DNA from 4 places in the Herbaspirillum sp. VT-16-41 genome. Region 1 is predicted to be linked to each of the others. Evidence: predicted binding sites of a transcription regulator. Region 1 holds the regulator's gene; each other region holds the start of a gene.
What was found. Region 1 encodes LexA, which represses DNA repair genes until DNA is damaged. Its sites were predicted from a motif close to ACTGTATNNNNATACAGT; they were not measured.
Positions count from the first base shown of each region.

Region 2: a site for LexA is predicted at 1,094-1,111, ahead of imuA (translesion DNA synthesis-associated protein ImuA). Genes of this name have one in related genera too.
Region 3: a site for LexA is predicted at 1,055-1,072, ahead of ruvA (Holliday junction branch migration protein RuvA). Genes of this name have one in related genera too.
Region 4: a site for LexA is predicted at 915-932, ahead of recA (recombinase RecA). Genes of this name have one in related genera too.

Region 1 is NZ_MUXB01000114.1:156,938-159,137, forward strand. It holds gene BTM36_RS16010 (tetratricopeptide repeat protein) at 1-404, opposite strand, end outside; gene lexA (transcriptional repressor LexA) at 605-1,264, opposite strand; gene rpsF (30S ribosomal protein S6) at 1,582-1,947, shown strand; gene priB (primosomal replication protein N) at 1,972-2,200, shown strand, end outside.
Region 2 is NZ_MUXB01000114.1:385,994-388,193, forward strand. It holds gene BTM36_RS16990 (DNA polymerase Y family protein) at 1-375, opposite strand, end outside; gene imuA (translesion DNA synthesis-associated protein ImuA) at 302-1,060, opposite strand; gene BTM36_RS17000 (nucleotidyltransferase family protein) at 1,300-1,605, shown strand; gene BTM36_RS17005 (KGG domain-containing protein) at 1,970-2,200, shown strand, end outside.
Region 3 is NZ_MUXB01000095.1:81,397-83,596, reverse strand. It holds gene ruvC (crossover junction endodeoxyribonuclease RuvC) at 1-82, shown strand, start outside; gene BTM36_RS07315 (DUF808 domain-containing protein) at 79-1,020, opposite strand; gene ruvA (Holliday junction branch migration protein RuvA) at 1,129-1,707, shown strand; gene ruvB (Holliday junction branch migration DNA helicase RuvB) at 1,732-2,200, shown strand, end outside.
Region 4 is NZ_MUXB01000120.1:189,595-191,794, reverse strand. It holds gene BTM36_RS18430 (tetratricopeptide repeat-containing response regulator) at 1-614, opposite strand, end outside; gene recA (recombinase RecA) at 1,044-2,093, shown strand.

The DNA.
Region 1 (2,200 bases):
GCATTGGCCAGGCCGACGCGGGCCGTCCGGCTTTCCTTGTCGACTTCGATGGCGCGCTCATAGATCCTGATGGCTTCATCGATGCGATCCTGTGCCAGGAGTGCGGCTGCCAGGTTGCTCAGGTACTCGGCATTCTCCGGATCAGCCGCGATGGCCTTGCGAAGATAGTGTTCGGCATCGGCGTGCAGGCCCTCCTGCATGGCGATGAGTCCCCGTGCATGGTTGGCGAAAACCAGGGTGGGAGCGCGCCCCAGCACGGCAGTACACAGGGCCTTTGCTTCATCGACCTTGCGATTATCCAGAAGATCCAGGCATTTGCGGACATCCAGCAGGTCTTGCAGATGGGACTTGGTGGCGGCCTGGGCCTGGTTACCGTGCTTGTTGCTGCTCTTGCGCGTCGACATCGAAAGGGATCCTCTTGGTTGGGCGCATGCTTTGCGCCGGACATAGCTGTCCAGCAGAAATAATATGCGCAAGGACCGGATGCCGAAGAGGCGAATAGAAAGCAAAAAACCTTCGTTTTAGACGAAGGTTCCTTGGGAGGGGGATCGGCGCGGTGATGGGCGCCGATGCATCGGGAGCGGCGGGCTTGCTCCCTGCGGGCTCAATGCCAGCTGCGCAACAACCCGACGGCAAGCCCTTCAAGGGCAAACTGGTCGGCGTCCGGCTTGACGATGATGGGTTCGAATTCCGGATTCTCCGGGAAGAGCGTGATGACCGAGCCGGTCTTCTGGTAGCGCTTGACGGTGACCTCGTCGGCCAGTCGCGCCACCACGATCTGCCCGTTGCGCGCCTGGTCGGTCTTGCGGACCGCCAGCAGATCGCCATCGAGAATGCCGGCGTCACGCATGGACATGCCGCGCACCTTCAACAGGTAATCCGGTTTGCTGGGAAACATCGCCGGATCGACCTGGTAGGTCTTCTCGACATGCTCCTGCGCCAGGATGGGCGAGCCGGCAGCCACGCGACCGATCAGGGGCAGGCTCAACTGCATCAGGGCGGGGTGGGGCAGGGCCATCTGGCGGGCGATGCCGCCAGATGCGGGTGCGCCGGATTCACGCAGGCGGATGCCGCGCGAGGTGCCAGGGGATATTTCGATGGCGCCCTTGCGGGCCAGTGCCTGCAGATGCTCTTCAGCGGCGTTGGCGGAGCGGAAGCCCAGCTCGGCAGCGATCTCGGCGCGCGTGGGAGGGAAGCCGGTGTTCTCGATGGCGTTCTTGATCAGGTTCAGGATCTGTTCCTGGCGCGCGGTCAGTTTGAGCATGGGGTAGGCCTTTCTCTGGGGGAAGGCTGTTTGGATGAACAGTCTGTATTTTTATACAGGTGCAATCCTTGTGTCAACGGCAACATGCACTTTCTGGTACTGCAAGAACAGTTTTTCCTTTCTATATATAAATAGATGAAAGATCTTGTGCCGCATATCTGCCCGGTGCGATGGCTCCGCCTGTGTCCGCCTGACCTCGCCAGCGATAGTCGACATTGCTGTTATGCCAGAAACCTTGTATGATCTTGGGTTTTCCTCTTCCCACACCCGTCTTGACGCCGGGGTGGGCGTCTTCAATAAGTCCATAAGGAGTCTACATGCGTCATTATGAAATCGTATTTATCGTCCACCCGGACCAAAGCGAGCAAGTGCCGGCGATGATCGAGCGTTACAAGGGCATCGTCACCACCCGCGGCGGCAAGGTTCACCGTGTTGAAGATTGGGGCCGTCGTCAACTGGCCTACCAGATCCAGAAGCTGGCCAAGGCTCACTACGTCTGCCTGAACATCGAAGTCGACAGCGAAACGCTGGCCGAGATCGAAACCGGCTTCAAGTTCAACGACGCCGTCCTGCGCCACCTGACCGTCAAGATGAAGAAGGCCGAAACCGGTCCTTCCCCCATCCTGAAGGCAGTGCAGAAGGAAGACGCGGCCAAGAGCCGTACCGAAGCACCGGCAGCCTGATTGCGCTGCGATTCATAGCGGAGAGTGAACCAGCTTCAAGTCATCGCCAGTCTGGCCGAACGTGATGTATTGCGTTATACGCCGGCCGGTATTCCGATCGTGACTGCCAGGTTGCAGCATCAGTCGGAGCAGATGGAAGCTGGCATGCGTCGCCAGGTCGAATTCGAGATCGCGGCGATGGCAGCAGGAGAAATCTCCGGTGCGCTCAACAAGGCTGCGCTGGGAGAAGTTTTCCGCTTCACCGGCTTTCTGG
Region 2 (2,200 bases), 230 kb from region 1:
GATGGTGACGCCGATCTTGCGGCACAGCGCCCGCATGCCGCCGAACAGGCGCAGGCTGGCGCTCACGTCCAGCAGCACACAGGCGTCCGGGGCCAGTGTGACCTGGGGCGTGTATTGCAACAGGGCCAGTGCCGTCTGTTCCAGCAGACCCTGTTCGCGCAGCGGGTCACGCTCCTGCAGCAGCGCCTGTGGCGCCAGCAGTTGCACGCCGCCGCGCCGCATGCCTTCCTGCACGCCCAGCGCGCGGGCAGGCGCCGACAGCGCGGTGACGCGCTCGCGCTCGAAGACCACCGCCGGGGCTTCATCCAGCCAGTTCGGACGGAATGCTTCCAGCGGCAGCAGTGGCAGGTGTACGGCGATCCACAGTGGGGACATGGCGTTGCAGATTCGGTGAAGGCGTCAGGGGAAGAAACAGGCTTTGTTCGCGCAGCGGCCCACGCCGCTTGAGAAAACCGATCTCCAGCCCGTCCCGCGCAGCCTGCAGCGTCAGCCGCAAGGGCGCGGGCGAGGGCTCGCGCGCGCAGGACCAGGGACGCAGCATGAAAAACAGGGTTTGCCCGGCCTGCGCCGCCACATGCAGCCGGCGCAGCAGATCGTGCTCACCCTTGCGCAGCCTGGGTTGCCACATCAGCAGCGCGTGACAGCTATCGGCGCGCAGGACTTGCTCGGCAGCCCAGCAGGCATCGACCGCGTTATCGGCCTGTAGGTGCAGCAGCCGGGCCGCCTGCACACCCAGATGCACCCAGCCGGGGGCATTGACCTGGTGCGGTGCCTGCAGCAGGGCGATGCGTTCGGCCCGGGTGATCCGGGCGGCTCTTTGGGCGCTGGCTGGCGCTCGCGCCAGCAGTGGGCGCAGCAGGCGCAATTCGCCAATGCCATCCTGGGGCAGCAACAACTCGATCAGCGCCCCGGTCGGCCAGCCGCGTCCCGGCAACTCGGCATCAAGCGCCTCGAAACCGCTGGATACCCCGTGCCCACCCCCACGCGCCAGCTGGGACGCCAGCCAGAGCGAAGGATGGATGTTTTCCGGACGATGCACCGGGGACGATGGAGGCAACATGGTGGAGCAGACGTACTGGTGAAGATGAAGATAACTGTATAAATATACAGTAATTGTTTTGGGGTGTGACAAAAACTGCGGATGAGCGGGCAAAAGACTGAAGCTCTTGTTGAGGAGGAGGACCTGGTCGTGTTCGGGGGCGAAGAGGGGGCATCGGTGCATTGCGATTCTGGAAAATGCTTTTAGAATGGCATTCCTGCCCCGGCCATTGCAGTGAGTTTCGACAAGAAAGGATGCCTATGCGCCCCTCCGTTGCGCTTGACATGAAGAGAGTTGCAGTACGGGAAGCCGTAGGCCGCTTCCGTACCGCGAACCTGCGCGTCTTCGGCTCGGTGCTGCACGGCACCGACGGGGACGGTAGCGACATTGATCTGCTGGTTGACGCACTGCCCGGTGCCACCCTGTTGGACCTGGGCGATCTGGAAGATGAGTTGAAATCGCTGCTCGGCGTCGATGTCGATCTGCTGACGCCTGAAGACCTGCCGCCGACGTTCCGGGCCAAGGTGCTCGCTGAGGCGCTGCCGCTATTTCCCTCGAAAGATTAAATTCAAACGCTGCTTGTCAGCCGCATCCCTTCCCAAGTATTGCCTAAATCCCACCCAGTCCTTTCCAGCGCTCTAGCCCCCAGATCTGCCTCGGCACCCGCCGAGCATGCTTCACTTCGGCATTCAGAAATACGCCTATTTCTGTTGCCGTAAGACAAGCTCATCTTCACCGATTCCTACATTTCCTACAGTCGGCACTGACAAGGGCTGGGGAGCTCTTCCGATAGTGAGGTTCGGTGAGGCTTTCTACACTGCAGACGTGGACAGATGTTTTGTGCCGCCGGTCAGCTCGCGCAGGGCAGTAGGGCAGGCAGGTGGCAGGTTCGTCCGCTCAACCTCGACCAACCAAGACAAGGAGTCACACATGGCAAATTCACAGAATCCGGGGACCAGCAATCGCGGCTTTGCTGCGATGGACAGGGAAAAGCAGCGTCAGATCGCCAGCATGGGCGGCAAGGCAGCCCACGCCAAGGGTGCAGCCCATGAGTTCAGCTCCGCCGAAGCACGCGAAGCCGGACGCAAGGGTGGCCTGAACAGCCACGGTCGCAAGAATGCCGCTGCCGCCGCGGCCGCTGCAGCACAGAATGGCCAGAAC
Region 3 (2,200 bases), on a different contig from region 1:
GGTCTTGTCCGACCTGGGGGCGCTGGCCCCGGCGCTGGCGCGCAAGGGCATCCGCATGCGCGGCGGGCGGCTGGTCGGTTAGTTTTTCGTCCTGAAGAGCGACAGCACGCGCTGCGCCAGCTTCACTATCACCAGCACCACCGCACCGGCGACCACGCCGAAGAGCGCATTCAATACCGCAGGCGCAATCGCGCCCAGTACCGGGCCGATCACCGCAACGCCCTCTACGGCAACCGCTGCCGCTTCGATGGCGTGATGGGCGAACGGCAGGCCGTGGGTCAGGATGCCGCCGCCCACCATGAACATGGCGATCGTGCCGATCACCGACAGGCTGCGCATCATCTTCGGCGCCGCCGCCAGGATGGCGCGGCCCACCGCAGCCTTCAGACGGCCCCAGGCGCTGGAGCCGGCGTGCTGCACCAGATAGAGGCCACCATCGTCGAGCTTGACGATGCCCGCCACCAGGCCATAGACACCGGCCGTCATGATCAGCGCAATGCCCACCAGTACCGTGATCTGCTGCTGCAGCGGGGCGCCAGCCACTGTCCCCAGCGTGATGGCGATGATTTCGGCCGAGAGGATGAAGTCGGTGCGCACGGCATCCTTGATCTTCTCGCGCTCGTAGCTGACCGGGTCGATGTCCTCGGGCGCGGTGGCGGCCACTTCGTGGTGTTGCTCGTCATGCGGCAGGTATTTGTGGGCCAGTTTCTCGAAGCCCTCGAAGCACAGGAAGGCGCCACCCAGCATCAGCAGCGGCGTCACCGCCCAGGGAATGAAGGCGCTGATGGCCAGCGCCGCCGGCACCAGGATGGCCTTGTTCTTCAGCGAGCCCTTGGCGACCGCCCACACCACCGGCAGTTCGCGCTCGGCGCGCACCCCGCTGACCTGCTGGGCATTGAGGGCCAGGTCGTCGCCCAGCACGCCGGCGGTCTTCTTGGCCGCCATCTTGGTCATCAGGGAAACATCGTCGAGCACCGTGGCGATGTCGTCGATCAATGCGAAGAAGGCGCTGCCGGCCATGGTTGTCCTTTATTCAAGCTTGTTATCGTTGGATACTGTTTATCCGAACAGTGCTGTATCATCCCGGGATTATCACAGAAGCTGCAGCTCACGCACATCAAAGACGCCATGATCGGTCGCCTCTCAGGAATTCTTCTAGAAAAAATCCCCCCGAATCTGCTGGTCGACTGCCAGGGCGTCGGCTACGAGGTGGTGGTGCCGATGAGCACCTTCTACAACCTGCCCGGGCTGGGTGAGAAGGTGACGCTGCTGACCCACCTCGCCATCCGCGAGGATGCCCACATCCTGTTCGGGTTTGGGACCGCCGAGGAACGCAATACGTTCAAGGAACTGATCAAGATTTCCGGCGTCGGCGCCCGTACCGCGCTGGCCATCCTCTCGGGCATGTCGGTGGCCGACCTGGCCCAGGCCGTCACGTTGCAGGAGGCCGGTCGCCTGACCCGCGTGCCGGGCATCGGCAAGAAGACCGCCGAACGCCTGTTGCTGGAACTGAAGGGCAAGCTCGGTGCCGACCTGGGCGCGGTGGCCGGCGTGGTCCACAGCGACGCCACGGCCGACATCCTCAACGCCCTGCTGGCACTGGGTTATTCGGACAAGGAAGCCAGCCTGGCCATGAAGCAGGTTCCCAAGGACGCCAGCGTCTCGGACGGCATCAAGCATGCCCTCAAGGCCCTCTCCAAGGGCTAGGTCAGGGCCGACAAGGATCAGAGCATGAGCATCCAGACCGACGATTTCTCCGAACAGCGCATCATCGCCGCCACTCCGGCTTCGGCCAATGAGGAGGCCATCGAACGCGCCCTGCGGCCCAAGCACCTGGACGAATACGTCGGCCAGGAAAAGGTCCGCGCCCAGCTGGAAATCTTCATCTCGGCCGCCCGCAAGCGCGGCGAACCGCTCGACCACACCCTGCTGTTCGGCCCGCCCGGCCTGGGCAAGACCACCATGGCCCATATCATCGCCCGCGAGATGGGCGTGAACCTGCGCCAGACCTCCGGCCCCGTGCTGGAGCGCGCCGGCGACCTGGCCGCGCTCCTGACCAATCTGGAGGCCAACGATGTGCTCTTCATCGACGAGATCCACCGCATGTCGCCGGTGGTGGAGGAAATCCTCTACCCGGCCCTGGAGGATTATCAGATCGACATCATGATCGGTGAAGGTCCGGCAGCCCGCTCGGTGCGGC
Region 4 (2,200 bases), on a different contig from region 1:
GCCCACACCAGGTCGTCGCGCATGGCCAGTGCCTGCTTGTAGACTTCGCGGGCTTCGTCGATGCGGCGCTGCTCGATGAGCAGCGTGCCCTTGGTCTTCATGATTTCCACGATCCACTTGGGCGCTGCCTTGAGGACGTTGTCGCATTCCAGGATGGCACCGGAGATGTCCTTGCGCTTCATCTTCTCGGTCACCGGCAGCATGGCGTGCTGCTTTTCCAGCAGGCGGTCCACGCGCTCGGCGATGCGGCTGGCCGTCAGCGGCTTGAGCATGTAGGCGTCCGGCTGGAACTCGGCGGCGCTGGCCACAAGGTTGTAGCCGCTCTCGGCGGTGACCATGATGAACATGCAGGTCGGCGAGAGCATGTTCTGGGTGCGGAAGAACTCCAGCAGTTGCTGGCCGTTGCTTTCCTTGTTCAGGTTGTAGTCGCAGATGATCAGGTCATACGTGCCAGACTGCACGAAACGGATAGCCTCATCCGGCGTGGCGGCCTGGTCCACCTTGGTCACCCCGAGCTGCCCGAGGTGCATGCGGATGTTCTGGCGCATCGTCGGCATGTCGTCGATGACCAGGCAGCGCAGGGCGCTGATATGGCTGAAGGGCACTAAACTCATGAGAACTGTCTGTCTAACGATCTATCGGTCTTGATTGCGGCAGGCGACACCGGATGAGCTGATGTTGCTGCGATGCAATAACTGGCGAGATGACTTGCTGTACGCGTTCATTGACGCATAGCTGACGAATTATTCCTACCAACTCGCGAGTGTGCCGTTTTTTTTCCTTCCATGCATCATTCCTCTTTGAATTTGGACTTCCTCAAGGGTCAGCTCTCTTATAATTGTGGTTTTCGGCCGCCGATTATCGTTGCCTGATAGCGTTTGTGTCTGATGCACACAAAAACGCTTGCACGAAGCACTGTTTTTTTATACAGTATCGCTCTATCGGGGCGGTCATCATCCTCTGCCTCCGGGCAACATCAGCAAGACCGCAAGACTCCCCCCCCCCTGAACCCCTTCTTCACGACATTTTGCCGAGAGAGATTTATGGACGACAAAAAAGCTGCGAACAACTCTGAGAAGAGCAAGGCGCTGGCCGCCGCGTTGGCACAGATTGAAAAGCAGTTTGGCAAGGGCTCGGTGATGCGCATGGAAGACGGCGTCGTCGCCGAGGAAATCCAGGCCGTCTCCACCGGTTCCCTGGGCCTGGACATCGCGCTGGGCATCGGTGGCCTGCCACGTGGCCGCGTCATCGAGATCTACGGTCCGGAGTCCTCCGGCAAGACCACCCTGACCCTGCAATCGATCGCCGAGATGCAGAAGCTGGGCGGCACCTGCGCCTTCATCGACGCCGAGCACGCCCTGGACGTCACCTATGCGCAAAAGCTGGGCGTGAACCTGAACGACCTGCTGATCTCGCAGCCGGACACCGGCGAACAGGCCCTGGAAATCACCGACGCCCTGGTGCGCTCCGGTGCGGTCGACCTGATCGTGGTGGACTCCGTGGCAGCGCTGACGCCCAAGGCCGAAATCGAAGGCGACATGGGCGACTCCTTGCCCGGCCTGCAGGCCCGTCTGATGTCGCAAGCCCTGCGCAAGCTGACCGGCAGCATCAACCGCACCAATACTACTGTCATCTTCATCAACCAGATCCGCATGAAGATCGGCGTCATGTTCGGTAATCCCGAAACCACCACCGGTGGCAATGCGCTGAAGTTCTACGCCTCGGTGCGCCTGGACATCCGTCGTACCGGCTCCATCAAGTCCGGTGACGAAGTCATCGGCAGCGAAACCAAGGTCAAGGTCGTCAAGAACAAGGTTGCACCTCCGTTCCGCGAAGCTCACTTCGACATCCTGTATGGCGAAGGCACTTCCCGCGAAGGCGAAATCCTGGATCTGGGCTCCGAGCACAAGGTCGTGGAGAAGTCCGGCGCCTGGTACAGCTACAACGGCGAGCGCATCGGCCAGGGCAAGGACAACGCCCGTAACTACCTGAAGGAACACCCGGAACTGTCGCGCGAGATCGAGAACAAGGTCCGCGTCGCACTGGGCGTGCCTGAACTGGCAGGTGGCACCGCCGAGGCACCAGCCTCCTGATCCCAAGGTCTTCACGTACCACCATGGCGGCAGGGTTTGCCTGAGCCTTGAGGTCACGGTGGTGCCTGTCCCGCTTCGCCCCCGGCGCCGGTCCGGCCGGGAGTGGA